Regions from separate parts of the Ornithinimicrobium cryptoxanthini genome, predicted to be linked through region 1. Evidence: riboswitches for the same ligand, from Rfam matches in the RefSeq annotation. Region 1 holds a riboswitch; the other holds the start of a gene.
What was found. A riboswitch is a leader RNA that binds a small molecule or an ion and turns the genes downstream of it on or off. The one in region 1 is predicted to bind S-adenosylmethionine.
Positions count from the first base shown of each region.

Region 1 (7,247 bases):
GCACGCCGACCACACCAGCATGACCGGCACCTCGATGGCCGCCCCGCACGTCGCGGGCGCATCGGCAGTGCTGATCGACTGGTGGCGCCAGAGCCGTGGGGGAGCGACCCCCAGCCCGGCGCTGCTCAAGGCACTGCTCGTGGCGAGCACCGAGCCTGTGGCCGGCGGCACGGACGGCAATGGTGGCACGATCGCCGCAGGGCCGACCAACGATGCGGGCTGGGGGCGCATCTCCCTGGAGAACGCCCTGCTGCAGGCACCGGCCAGCGACCGCGGCCCCAAGATCTTCGTCGACCAGCGCCAGGCGTTCACCGCGACGGGTCAGGAATACCGCATCCGGGTCGCCGCCGCCGACCCGGCACGTCCGCTGCGCGTGACTCTCACCTGGACCGATGCAGCCGGAGCCGTCGGCGCGAGCCCCGCACTGGTCAACGACCTTGACCTGGAGGTGCAGCAGGTCGGGGGCAGCCTCTTCCGGGGCAACGTCTTCACGGGTGCCTGGTCGAACACCGGCGGGACGGCCGACTCGCTCAACAACACCGAGGGCGTCGCCATCCAGAACCCCGCCGGGGTCTATGAGATCTCCGTCGTGGCAGCCAACGTCAGCGCCTCCGCCCGCACCGACATCGCCACCCCGTGGCAGGACTTCGCGCTGGTCATCGACAACGCCGAGGTGCCCGCCGCCGATCCGGTCAGCGTGGTGACCGTCCTCGACCGGTCAGGGTCGATGCAGACCCTCGGCTATGTCGATGTCACGCGCCAGACCTCCCGCCAGTTCATCGACCTCCTCTCGGTCGACGACTCGGTGGGCGTGGTCAGCTTCGGGGACACGGGCCGCGAGGAGTTCCCCGGGACAGGCACTCCACAGGCGATCACGGGACAGCCGACGCGCGATGACGCGATCGCCTCCGTGGACGCGATCGGCTTTGGCGGCTGCACCTTTATGGGCGCCGGCATCGAGCGGGGAGGCGCGATGCTCGGTGCGGCGGGCAGCCGTCGCGCCCTCGTGCTGCTCTCCGATGGATATGACAACAAGGGCTGCGACCCCGGCAACGCGGCCAAGCCGAGCGCGCTCGACGCGGCAGCGGCCCTCCCCGCGAGCCTGCCGATCTATTCGTGCGCGATGGGGCCGGCCTCGGACCAGGTCCTGCTCGCCCAGCTCGCCGAGAACACGGACGGGCGCTACTACTTCATGCCCACCATCGACGACCTCTTCGAGATCTACAACTACATCCGCGGGCAGGTGACCGGTGACGGGATCATCGTCAACGAGTCGTCGGTCGCCTCGCGCTCCGAGGTGTCCGGCTGGGTCGACGGCTGCGCGGCATCGGTGCTCTTCACGGTCGCGTGGCACGACCAGGGGTTGCACTACGTGTCGCGTGAGGCCAGGAAGAACCACGAGATCTCGGTGCGTCTGCGCACGCCGGGCGGGCGCTGGCTGTCGTTCTCCTCAGCGGAGTTCGCCCGCACCGTCGGTGCCGGCTATGTCAGCTTCGCGCTGCAGGAGCCCGAGGCCGGCCAGTGGACCGTGGAGGTCTCGACCCGCCGACGCCAGCACACGGCATACACCGTCGGTGGGTTTGTCCGCAGCCCGCTGCGCCTCGAGGTGGACGCACCGCACTTCGTCGGTGTCGGCCAGCCGATCGGTGTGCGGGCGGTCGTGCGGGACGGCAAGGAGCCACTGTCGGGCGTCAAGGTGCGCACCACGGTGACCCCGCCGCCGCCCTACAAGGTCCTGCTCGACAAGTTCGCCAGGCAGCTGCGCGCGGTGCGCCTGCCTGACGTCGTCGACGGCAGACCCCACCGGCTGCGTGACGACCTGACGCGGCTCTCACTGCTGCGCGACGAGCTCCTGGCCAAGAAGGGCGAGGACATCCTTGCCTCGTCCCAGGTGTCTGTGCCGATGGACGCATCGGGTCGACTCGGGGCGCGCGAACTGGTGGGTCCGCTCGACCCGCGGGCTCGGATCACGTTCCCGGGTGACGACCTGAGGGCGTTCAACCGAAACGTGCACCACGTGGTGGCGGCACCGGGGCTCTCGACCGGCCCGCTGGTCGTCACGCCGGCGGTCGGCCCGCGGCTGCGCGATCTCGGGTGGCTGCTGGACCCCCGGGTGGTGGCCCGCCCGCGCCTCGACGGTGGCTCGACCGGGCGCTTCGGGGACACGAAGCAGTCCGGCAGCTACACGGTGCAGGTCACCGCGGCCGGCTTCAGCCCGGCGTGCGGCACCCGCTTTGTCCGCAAGGACCTGGTGAGCGTGGTCGTCGGCAAGCGCGGCTGACCGCTGGCGCGCATCGGCAGGGTGAAGGAAATTCGCTGACGAGGCGTGGCGTCTTGACAGGGCCGAAGATCCTGTGATTGGGTGTGGCCACCCATCCAGAGCGGCCGAGAGATCTGGCTCGTTGACGCCGCAGCAACCATCCTTGTGAGAGGACAGGTGCTCACGCCAGGATCGATGGAGGAACCGTGCACCAGCACACGACCGAGCACCACCCGCACCTGCGCCGGGCAGTCGACCTGATGCGCCGGGCGGTCAGCGCCTGTTGATCCCAGCGCTGTCCGCCGCCCTGCTTCACCACGCCGTCTCCCGCTGAGCCGCGCCGACCGCCGGCCCGGCTGACCGCGCCAGGGCACCACGCCGTCGGCACCACGCCGTCGGCACCACGCCGTCCGGCCGAACTGCCTGCGCCGTGGGGCCGAACTGCCCCGCGCCACCCCCCGCATTCTCGCGGCGCGCCCCATGGGCCGTGCCTGCTTAGCCTGCCGACGACCGCCGTCGGTGACAGGAGAACCTGATGTCCGCCATACCTCTCACCCGGGTCCGTCCGGACCCGACCACGACCGATCTGCGAGCCGCCTTCGGGCGGGCCGCCTCCAGCGCCTGGGTGATCACCGGCTCCGGTGAGCGAGGGCCGGTCGGCTTCACCGCGATCTCGATCGTCTCGGTGTCCCTCGCCCCGCCGCTGGTGTCCTTCAACATCTCCAAGAGCTCTTCCTCGCTCGTCACGATTGCGCACACCGGTCGTGCGGCGCTGCACCTGCTCGGGGAGGACCAGCTGCCGCTGGCCGAGCGCTTCGCCCACGACCGGGCCAAGCGCTTCGTCGACGACGACGTCTGGCACTTCGACGACCACGGGCTGCCCGCGATCCGGGGCGTCGCCAGCCGGCTGGTCACCCGCATCCACGACCTCGTCGACGCCGGTGACAGCTTCGTCGCGATCGCCCGCGTCGAGCACGCCACGACCTCCACCCGGCGGCCCCTGGTGCACCACGCCGGGAGCTATGCCGCGCTCAGCCCGCAGACCCCACTGACTGCCCCGAACGGAGCCTGACCCATGACCGACACCCCCAACACCACTGCCACAAACGCCCCGACCACCTCGGCGAGCGCGACCCCGCTGGGAGCCCCCGGCAGCGACCCGCTGTCCTTCGCCTACTGGGTGCCCAACGTCAGCGGCGGCCTGGTCGTCTCCAACATCGACCAGCGCACCGACCACACGCCGGACTACAACCGCGAGGTCGCGCGCACCGCCGAGCGGGTGGGGTTCGACTATGCGTTGACGCAGGTGCGCTACCTGGCGTCCTACGGTGCGGACGCCCAGCACGAGTCGGTCTCCTTCTCGCTCGGGCTGCTCGCCGCCACCGAGCGGCTCAAGGTCATCGCGGCGGTCCACCCAGGCCAGTGGCCGCCGACCGTGCTGGCCAAGCTCGCGGCGACGGCGCAGGAGCTGCACGACAACCGGTTCTGCCTCAACGTCGTCTCCGGCTGGTTCAAGCGGGAGTACACCGACCTCGGCCTGCCGTGGCTGGACCACGAGGAGCGCTATCGTCGCGCTGAGGAGTTCATCGAGGTGCTGCGCGGCCTGTGGACGCAGGACGGGTTCACCTTCCGCGGCGACTTCTATCGCACCCGTGACGTCACCTTCCGGCCGACTCCGCGCCAGCAGCCGGAGGTCTTCCAGGGCGGCAACTCGACGTCGGCCCGCGCGATGGCCGGGCGGTTGTCAGACTGGTATTTCATGAACGGCAACACCGTCGACGGCGTGGCCGAGCAGGTCCGCGATGTGGGTGCCCAGGCGGCTGCCAATGGACGCCGGGTCCGCTTCGGGCTCAACGGTTTTGCGGTCGTGCGTGACACGGAGGCTGAGGCCCGCGACGTCGTCGAGGAGATCATCGCCAAGGCCGACGCGGACAAGGTCAACGACTTCGGCAACGCCGTCAAGCAGGCCGGTGCCGCCACCTCCGACAAGAAGGGGATGTGGGCCGACAGCCAGTTCCGGGACCTCGTGCAATACAACGACGGCTTCCGCACCGGGCTGATCGGCACGCCGGACCAGGTGGCGCAGCGGATCGTGGACTACAAGCTGGTCGGCGTCGACCTGCTCCTGCTCGGCTTCCTGCACGTCCAGGAGGATGTCGAGCGGTTCGGCACCGAGGTGATCCCGCGGGTGCGCCGCCTCGAGGCCGAGCTTGGCCTGCGGCCGAGGGAGTATGCCGAGCCGCACCTGCTCGAGCCGGTGGGCTGACTGGTGGCGACGGTGGGTGTGGCTGGAGTGGGTGTGGCTGGAGCGGGTGCCGCCGGAGCGGGTGCTGCCGCGGCCCTGCGCGAGCGGCAGCGGCCCCTCAAGAAGGGCTATCAGGACGAGCCCGCGTCGGCACTGGTGCCCAGCACCGCGACGGCGACGGTCGACCAGGCGGGGCTCACCGCCACCGTCTCGACCTGGGCCGGTGACGTCGTGGCGGGACTGCACCCTGCGGCCGGTGGCGATGGGACGCAGGCCTGTTCTGGCGACATACTCCTGCAGTCGCTCGTCGCCTGCGCGGGGGTGACGCTCTCGTCGGTCGCGACCGCGCTGGGTGTCGAGCTGCGCTCGGCCTCGGTCACCGCCAACGGCACGTGGGACGCCCGTGGCACGCTCGGCGTCGACCGGGAGGCTCCCGTCGGCCTGACCGCGATCGAGCTGGTGTTTGACCTGGACACGGACGCCGAGGAGTCGAAGGTGGCACGCCTGCTGGAGCTGACCGAGCGCTACTGCGTCGTGGCGCAGACGCTTGCCGACCCGCCCGAGGTGACCTTCCGGCATACCTGATCGGCGCGCGCCGACCCGAGTCCGGTCTCCTCATCAACCTGGGCACCGTTGCGGCACCTGTGCGATAGCTATATCTGTCGCACAGGCGCCGTAGGCGTGCCCAGGTTGGGGGAGTGATCAGGGGCGAGCCTCGATGACCATGTTGAAGTCGTTCTCGGCGGCCCGGCGGATGCTGCGATAGCCCGCCTCGGTCAGCACCTCGCGCAACCTGGCCTCCCCTGCCTGCGCCCCGAGCGCCAGCCCCACCGGCTGCGACAGTGAGTTGGGTGTGCACATGAAGGTCGAGGCCGCGAAACCCAGCGCAGCCATCGGGATCGTGACCAGGGTCGTGGCCAGGTCGTCGGCGGCCAGGGGCTCCACCAGCACCAGGGTGCCGTCGTCGGCGAGGGAGCGTCGTGCGTGTGAGGCCGCGCCGACGGGGTCGCCGAGGTCGTGGAAGGCGTCGAAGAAGGTGATGACGTCGACGTCGCGGTCCTGATAGCCCTGGCAGAAGTCGACCGCGAACCGCACCCGGTCCGAGACCCCGGCCTCCGCAGCCCGCTCGGTCGCTGTCTCGATCGACTCGGGGTGCACGTCGTAGCCGACGAACTGCGAGGCGGGATAGGCCTGCGCCAGCAGGAGCAGCGGTGCCCCGCGGCCGCACCCGATGTCGAGGACCTTGGCCCCGGAGCGCAGCTTCTCGTCAACCCCGTCGAGAGCCGGAACCCACTCGGCGAGCAGGGAGTTGCGATAGCCGACCCGGAAGAACCGCTCCGTCGACTCGAAGGTGGCTGGATCCTGCTCCGCCCAGGGGATGCCGGCTCCGGTGCGGAACGCCTCGACCAGCTGATCGGTGCGGCGGTGCATCCCGCTGATCAGCGGGGCGGCCCCGATCATGGCGGCGGGCGAGTCGTCTGAGGCGAGCACGGCGGCGTGCTCCGGCGGCAGGGTGAAGGTCCCGGCCTCCGGGTCATAGGTGACGATGCCTACGGCCGCCTGTTGCGAGAGCCACTCGCGCACATAGCGTTCGGCGGTGCCGGTCTCTGCGGCGAGCTGCGCCGGGGTGAGTGGTCCGCCAACTGCCATGGCGGCATACAGGCCGGTGCGGTCGCCGACCACCATCATCGCGGTGGTGGCGCCGCCGGCGAGCATGCCGCCGATCTGCTGGGCAAAGGCTCCGACCTTGTCCATGTTGAGCGTTGGTGCAGTCATGATTCCTCCTGGTTGACCGTGGAGTGCCAGCGTGCGCGCCGAGGGATTCACCAGGGATTCACGGGGGAGCTCACGGGCGCGGCACGCCGCACTCAGGCATAGTTGAGGCAATGCCTGACCTGAGACTCGGCGTGCTCGGAGCGCTGGAGGTCCACGTCGACGGTCAGCTGCGGGAGATCCCCGCGGGCCGTCAACGGGCGGTGCTGTCCTGCCTGCTCGCCCACGACGGCCACCCGGTGTCGGCGGACGCATTGATCGAGGCGGCGTGGGGTGCTGAGCTGCCGGACAACCCGCCCAAGGCGCTGCGCACCGTGCTCTCGCGGCTTCGCTCCCACCTGGGGCGCGACGCGATCGAGCTGGGTCCGGCGGGCTACCGGCTGACGGTCGACGCCGTCGATGCCGACGAGTTCGTGGAGCTGCTCGAGCGGGCCGGGTCGCTGGATGCGGCCCAGGCGGGTGGCCTGCTCGGGCGGGCGCTGGCACTGTGGCGCGGGCCGGCGTTCGGGGAGTATGCCGAGGCGCCCTGTGCCAGGCCGCTCGCCCAGCACCTGGAGCAGCTGCGGATGGACGCGATTGAGGCCCACGCGTCAGCGCAGCTCCAGACCGGTGAGCCGGGCGCGGCCGTGGCGGGTCTGGAGCTGCTGCTGGCCGACCAGCCGTTCCGCGAGCACGCGGTGGAGCTGCTGGCGACGGCGCTCTATCACGCGGGCCGGCAGACCGAGGCGCTGCAACGGCTGCGGGACTATCGAGCGGTGCTCGCGGCAGAGCTGGGCCTTGATCCGGCGCCGGACCTGGCCGCGCTGGAGGGACGCATCCTCGGCCACACGCTGCCACCCGCGGGCGCCATGGGCTCGGGGGAGTCGCCGGGGTCAGGCGGGTTGGGACTGCCGCACTGGTTGGACACCTCGACGGCGTTCATCGGACGCGAGGACGAGCTGGCCGACCTGGTCGCTGCGGTCGCGCGGA
Region 1 covers NZ_CP099490.1:1,231,037-1,238,283, forward strand. The annotation lists gene NF557_RS05775 (S8 family serine peptidase) at 1-2,281, shown strand, start outside; SAM riboswitch class I at 2,370-2,462, shown strand; gene NF557_RS05780 (flavin reductase family protein) at 2,796-3,332, shown strand; gene sfnG (dimethylsulfone monooxygenase SfnG) at 3,336-4,526, shown strand; gene NF557_RS05790 (OsmC family protein) at 4,560-5,090, shown strand; gene NF557_RS05795 (SAM-dependent methyltransferase) at 5,208-6,281, opposite strand; gene NF557_RS05800 (ATP-binding protein) at 6,392-7,247, shown strand, end outside.

Region 2 (7,247 bases), 1.7 Mb from region 1:
GGCTCGACCCGTCGGCGGTCAGTTCCTGCAGCGCACGCTCGGCCTCATCCGAAGATTCTGGCAATCCGCGTCGGCGCGTCCGTGACCGCTACGAAGAAGTGTGGGGGGGCCTACGAAACCGCTACGAAAAGGTGTGGGGGGCCTACGGAACCGCTACGAAAAGGCGTCGGGGGCCTACGAAACCCCTACCAAATTTGTGTTACCAGAGACCAGTGCCGTTGAGCACCGGAGGCAGCCCGGGCGCGCTGAACGGCACTGCCGGTCGCACCTCGGCCCGGTGCGCCGACCCCGCCAGGTCGTCCTCGTCCAAGGCGAGCGCGCGACCGTCGCCCGCGGGCGTCCCCGCTGAGTCGCGCTGGCCCGCAGGCTGCTGAGCGGGGGCACTGGTGCCGACGGGTCGGTCTGCCAGGGCGTCACCGATGGCCGCAAACACCTGGTCGGTCTCGATCAGGAAGCCGTCGTGGCCATATGGAGAGGTCACGTTCACCAGGCCTCGACAGGCCGGGGCTGCGGCGATGCGCTCACCTTCGGCGGGGGTGAACAGCCGGTCGCTATCGACCACGACGACGGTCAGGTCTGCCGTGATCCGGCGCAGCGCGGCCTCGACCCCGCCGCGGTCCCGGCCGATGTCGTGCCCGTTCATCACCTCGGTCAGCGTCACATAGCTGTTGGCGTCGAAGCGCCGGGCCAGCTTCTTGCCGTGGTGCTCGAGATAGGACTGCACCGCAAAGCGCCCACCCGCGGCCGGCTCCTCACCGGGCTGGGCGGTGGCGCCGAAGCGGTCCTCGAGCTCGGCAGCGCTGCGGTAGGTGGCGTGCGCGATCTGGCGGGCGACCTCCAGGCCGTGGCGCGGTCCGGGGCCGGGGTAGTAGTCCCCCCGGTGGTAGCCGGGGTCGCCCTTGATCGCGAACAGCTGCGGTGTGGCCCAACCGATCTGGTCGGCGGAGGCGATCGCGGAGGTGGCAATCGGCATACAGCGTCTGACCCTGCCTGGCAGGGTGACGGCCCACTCCAGCGCGCGCATCCCACCCATGGACCCGCCGATCACGGCGGCGAAGGTGTGGATGCCGAGCCGGTCAGCCAGGAGCGCCTCGGCGCGGACCTGGTCCCGGACGGTCAGCCGGGGGAACAAGGATCCCCACGGCCGACCGTCCGGCCCCGGCGAGGATGGGCCGGTGCTCCCGCGACATCCGCCCAGCACGTTGGGTGCGATGACGAAGTAGCGGTCGGTGTCCAGCACCCTTCCTGGGCCGATCAGCCCGGGCCACCACCCGGGCGTGGGACTGTCCGGCCCGGCGGGACCCTCCACGTGGGAGTCCCCGGTGAGCGCGTGGAGCACCAGCACGGCGTTGTCCCTGGCCTCGTTGAGCCGTCCCCACGTCTCGTAGGCCATTCGCACGCCGGGCAGGTGCTCCCCGGACTCCAGGGGCAGGTCACCGACTGGCAGCGTGTGCCGTCGGCTGCCGGGCCGGACAGTGTCTGTGGTCATCGCGCTGCTCAGAGCTCCGGTCAGAGACCCTTCGCGGCCCGGAAACCGGTCTCCAGGTCGGCGATGATGTCGTCGATGTGCTCGAGTCCGACGGCCAGGCGCACCAGGCCGGGGGTGACGCCGGCCGCTGCCAGCGCCTGCTCGTTGAGCTGACGGTGGGTGGTGGACCCGGGGTGGATCACCAGGGAGCGCACGTCGCCGATGTTGGCGACGTTGGAGTGCAGCTCGAGCGCGGAGACGAAGGCCTTGCCGGCCTCGAGGCCCCCGGCGATCTCGAAGGCCAGGACCGCGCCGGCGCCCTCCGGCAGATACTTCTGGGCCAACTCGTATGACGGGTGGCCGGGCAGTCCTGCATAGCTCACCGACTCGACCTGCTCGTGGTCGCGCAGCCAGTTGGCGACCTGCTTGGCGTTGGCCACGTGCCGCTCGACCCGCAGCGACAGGGTCTCGATGCCCTGGGCGATGAGGAAGGCGTTGAACGGGGAGATCGCCGCGCCGATGTCGCGCAGCAGGGTGACCCGTGCGCGCAGGATGTAGGACAGGTTCACCCCGCCGAAGATCTCGTTGCCGACACCGAGGTCCTTGCCGAAGGTCAGGCCGTGGTAGCCCTCGTCCGGAGTGTTGAACAGCGGGAACTTCTCGGGGTCCTTGGCGTAGTCAAAGTTGCCGCTGTCGACGACGACGCCACCGATGGCGGTGCCGTGGCCGCCGAGGTACTTGGTGGCCGAGTGGACGACCACATCGGCGCCGTGCTCGATCGGGCGGGTGAGGTAGGGCGTGGCGATGGTGTTGTCGATGATCAGCGGCACGCCGACCTCGTGCGCCACGTCGGCCACCGCGCGGATGTCCAGCACCAGGCCGCTGGGGTTGGCGATGCTCTCACCGAAGAAGGCCTTCGTGCGCTCGTTGGCCGCGGCACGCCAGGACTCGGGGTCGGTCGGGTCCTCCACGAAGGTGACCTCGATGCCGAGGCGCGGCAGGGTCTGGGCGAACAGGTTCTGGGTGCCGCCGTAGAGGCTGGGGGAGGCGACCAGGTGGTCGCCGGCCTGCGCGACGTTGAGGATCGAGAAGGTCGACGCCGCCTGACCGCTGGCCAGCAGCAGCGCGCCGACGCCGCCCTCGAGGTCGGCGAGGCGGGCCTCCACGACCTCCTGGGTCGGGTTGCCGATGCGGGTGTAGATGGGGCCGAGATCCTCGAGGTTGAACCGGGCGGCGGCAACATCAGCGTTGTCGAAGACGAACGAGGTGGTCTGATAGATCGGCAGGGCGCGGGCGCCGGTGGCGGCGTCCGGGGTCTGACCGGCGTGGATCTGGCGGGTGGCAAAGGACCAGGACATGGTGTGCTCCAAGAGGTTTCGGGATGGGACTGTCGGTGGTGCGCCGGGGGCGCGGCAGGTGTGGCGCGCAGTGGGCGGCGCCGCCTGCGGGGGCAGGGCGGTGGGGCGCAGGGGGTCGCGCCGGCTGAGTCGCGCAGACTCGGCCCGGGGGCGGGCGTGGCTGTCTGAGGTGGCGGACTCAGCGGTTGGGCATTCGGCAACAGGTCACAGCAGCGCTCCTTCGTGCGTTACTGGGCCCACCGGTCGACGGGCCCGCGCTTGCGGATCGTGGCTCCGGTGCCACGTCCGCCCGGTCATCACCCGGGGCACCCCACCGCGAGAGGAGGGTTGCCGCCCAACGAACCGGGGCTTGGCGTTGGGACTCTTGACCTGAGGTATTTGTAGCAGACCGAATCACCGAGGTCAATTCGGTGAACAGGGCACGTGAGCGACGACATACGAAGAATATGCGATCGCCGATCGGGTCGGTGCAAGGATTCTGAGGTGGAACGCCTGCGGTGGCGCCGACTGGGTAGCGTCTGGGCATGGGAACCGAGCCCGCACCCGATGGACGCTCAGACCTCGTCCGCGCCTTCGACGGCTGGCCCAAGGCGGTGCGGGTCGTCATCTTCGCGCTCGCGGTGTCGTTCGCTCTCGTGATGCTGATCAGCTATGTCGCGCGGGAGAGCATGGGGATGGCGATCGTGTGGGCGGTCGTCGCGCTGGTCTGGAGCATGATCGGGGTGGTCCGGCTGGGAGAGGCGGACCGCTATGCCCGCAGGGCCCGGCAGGCAGGCGGGTCGCAGGGCTGACGTCCGCCCTGACGCACGAGATGACGGCCGGTGACGACGTCTCGCGTCGTCACCGGCCGTCGGGCAACCGTCTGCCAAGTCCCCGTGGCAGCGGTGAGTTCGTCACCTCAGGGGGTCATCTTTTCTCAGGGTTCGAGGTCCTCGTCGTCACTGCTCCTGCGCAGGAGGGCGGCCAGGCCGACCAGCACCAGCAGGACGCCCAGGGCGACCAGGGTCAGCGGACCGACGTTGCTCCAGTCCAGCACCACGTCGGTCAGCTCGACGAACAGTGCGCCTCCGGCGATCGCCAGGCACACCAGCCCGAGGGCAACCGTGCCCCAGGACGGTCCGGTGGGCCGGGAGAGCTGCTTTGGTGTCGGCTCCTGGCTGGTGTGCAGACCCGTGGTCTGGTCATCCAGTTCTGGGCCAAGCCCTGTCTCAGTGGTGTCCGTCCAGCTGTTCTCGTGCCAGTTGCTGCTCATCGCCCGTCGCCTTCCACCAGGATCTGACCGAAGCCCACGCGGGCCTCGACCTCTAGCTCGACCGGGCCGTCGCCGACCACGATCGCTTCATTGACATTGATTCCACCGAACTCGGGTCTGCCGTCGCCGGGGACGACGCTGCCCATGCCGACGCCGGCCTCGATCCGCACCGTGACGTCTTCCGGCACCAGGATCGTGAGGTTGCCGAAGGAGACGCTGGCCTCGATCGGCTCGGTGAACTCCTCAGCGCTGACCCGGCGCAGGTCGAGGGTGCCGGTCCCGGCGCCGACCCGGTAGGGACCGGGGTCGTCGGACGACGGACCGAGGTTCCACGTGGCGTCACCGACCCGTCCCGAGACGACGAACTGCTCGCCGATCGGGAGTGCTCCCGCCGTCGCCAGCAGGGCCACCACCGCCAGGAACCCGGGGAACCCGGAGGTCCGGCCCACCAGCCCGAGGATCAGCACCACCAGGCCGAGTGCGCCGAGGGCGCCGACCAGACCGATCACGACGGGGTTGACCGACCAGGAGTACTCAGCGGCGGCCCACGCCAACCCGCCGCCCGCCGTCAGCGCCAGGCCCATGCCGAGCAGGGTGCCGGCGACGCCGGCCGAGCGACGGCTCGGGCGCCGCGGCGCAGGCGGCGGCTTGGGGGCCTGCTCCCGCCGGTGCCAGGTGCCGCCTTCTGAGGGGCTGCCCAGGGGCGCGACCCCGCCGTGCCCGGCCCAGGCGGTGGCCCCGCCGCTGGTGGCCGCTGCCGGGGTGCCCGCGAAACCGTCGCCCGCGCTGGCAGCCTCACCTGCGCCGGCACTGTCACCCGGGGCCTGGGTGGCACCGGCAAACGGCGGTGCCGGGTGCTGCGACTGTGTCTCCATCGCGAAGCGCTGGCCATAGAAGCCCGGCTGCTCACGCTTGGACCACTCGCTCCAGAGCCACCAGGCGCCCAGACCCAAGATCACGAGGCTGACCAGTCCCCAGCCGAACGTGCCTCCGCGGTCCCACAGCCAGCCCCCGCCGAACCACCCGAAGGAGCCGAACATGGCCAGCACTGCGACGACCAGCAGGACGATCGACTCGGCGCGTCCGTCGCGCAGGCCTGCCTCGATGTGAGTCTCCTCCTGCTGGTTCGGGATGAGCAGCCAGGCCACCAGATAGATCAGGACCCCCACTCCCATGCCCAGGCTCAGCAGCACGAAGAGCGCGCGGATCACCAGCGCGTCGACCCCGAGGCGCTCGGCGAGGCCGGAGCACACACCTGCGATCCAGTTGTCGTCGGAGCGGCGCAGGTCCACGCGACGCAGCCCGGCGAAGAAGTTGTCCGCGCCCTGCGAGCCGGGGTGCCCGCCATACTTTCCCCCGTGGGGTGGTGTCTGTGTCATGACTCAACTGTCCCGCCCAACCCGCCTCTGCCGCTATGAGGGTCGACCCTGACTGGACCCTGAGAGCACCCCGAGTGACGGGGTTCGCGGCGCGGTCGTGGGGGAGGATGTGGGAGTGACCAGTCCACGCGTGCCACGTCAACCGACGGGGAGTGCCCCGCACCGGCAGCGGCCCCCGTTGCGACGAGTGGCTGACGGCCGGGTGGTGGCGGGCGTATGCCGTGGCCTGGCGGACCACCTGGGGCTGCACCCGTTGGCGCTGCGGGTCGGTTTCATCGGCCTGACCGCTGTCGGTGGCGTCGGTGCCCTGGTCTATGCGTTCCTGTGGGCGACGATCCCCGCCGACGGCCTGCCTGCGAGCGGTGGCGGGGTGGGGCCAGCCGAGTCCGGACGTCCGCGCGGCCGGCTGCTCCCGCCGGATCCCGGCACGCTGCTGATCCTGGCGGGCGGCCTGGCGATCCTGCTCGGCGGCCTGGCTCTCGTGCAGGCGCAGGGCCTCAACCTGCGCCTGGACATCACGATCCCGGTGCTGGTGCTGACTACGGGCGCGGTCTTTGTCTGGTCCCAGCTGGACACCGGCGGGCGCGACCGGCTCCTGGCCCACCACGGAGCCACCCGGCAGCAGGCGCTCGGCAGGTTGGTGGTCGGCATTGGCTTGGCCGTCGCTGGTCTGGTGGCACTGGGCGCGCAGGGGAGCAGCCTGGCTGACCTGCGCGACGTCGGCGTGGCGGTGGTGCTGGCGGTGGTCGGTGTGGGGCTGCTGGCAGCGCCCTATCTGACGCGTCTGTGGCGCGAGCTGCGTGAGGAGCAGTCCGCTCGCGTGCGCGAGACCGAACGCGCGGACATCGCTGCGCACCTGCACGACTCGGTGCTGCAGACACTGGCCCTGATCCAGCGTCGGGCGGACGACCCGGTGCAGGTCTCCCGGCTCGCCCGGGCCCAGGAGCGGGAGCTGCGCAGCTGGCTGTATGCCGGACCCGTCGGTCAGGCGGCCACCCTTGCCGGGGCAGTCGCTGCTGTGGGGCACGAGGTCGAGGACCTGCACGGCGTGCCGGTCGAGGTGATCGTGACCGGCGACCGCCCGCTGGATGCGGACGGCCAGGCGCTGGTCAACGCGCTGCGGGAGGCCATGGTCAACGCGGTGCGGCACGGAGCCCCGCCGGTGTCGGCCTATGTCGAGGTCGGCGCCAGCTCGGTCGAGGCCTTCGTCCGCGACCACGGAGCTGGCTTCGACCTGGACGAGGTCCAGACAGACCGGCTCGGTGTGCGCGAGTCGATCATGGGCCGGATGCAGCGCCACGGCGGCACGGCACGAGTGCGTCGGCTCGAGCAGGGGACCGAGGTCAGCCTCGAGCTGCCGTTGCCCCGCGAGCTGCCGCTGTCCCCCGAGCAGTCTCCGCAGGAGTTCCCACAGAGACCGCCCGAACAGTCCACCGAGTCACGAGGAGCCGAGTCATGACCGGTCAGAGCACCGCCACCCCCATCCGCCTGGTCCTGGTCGACGACCACCGGATGTTTCGCTCCGGCGTGCGCGCCGAGCTGGACGAGGTCTCCGGCGACCGGCTCGAGATCGTGGGCGAGGCGGGGACCGTCGATGCGGCCGTGACCGTCATCCGCGAGCAGCGCCCGGACGTGGTCCTGCTCGACGTGCACCTGCCCGGCGGCAACGGTCGAGGCGGCAGCGACGTGATCACCGGCTGTGCCGGGGTGACGACCGAGTCCGGTGCGCCCGTCCGCTTCCTCGCGCTGTCCGTCTCCGATGCGGCCGAGGATGTGATCGCGGTGATCCG
Region 2 covers NZ_CP099490.1:3,332,046-3,339,292, reverse strand. The annotation lists gene metX (homoserine O-acetyltransferase MetX) at 200-1,489, opposite strand; gene NF557_RS15320 (bifunctional o-acetylhomoserine/o-acetylserine sulfhydrylase) at 1,510-2,826, opposite strand; SAM riboswitch class IV at 3,076-3,196, opposite strand; gene NF557_RS15315 (hypothetical protein) at 3,351-3,617, shown strand; gene NF557_RS15310 (hypothetical protein) at 3,743-4,078, opposite strand; gene NF557_RS15305 (PspC domain-containing protein) at 4,075-5,457, opposite strand; gene NF557_RS15300 (ATP-binding protein) at 5,573-6,916, shown strand; gene NF557_RS15295 (LuxR C-terminal-related transcriptional regulator) at 6,913-7,247, shown strand, end outside.
Region 2: another riboswitch for S-adenosylmethionine. It lies ahead of NF557_RS15320 (bifunctional o-acetylhomoserine/o-acetylserine sulfhydrylase); the one in region 1 lies ahead of NF557_RS05780 (flavin reductase family protein).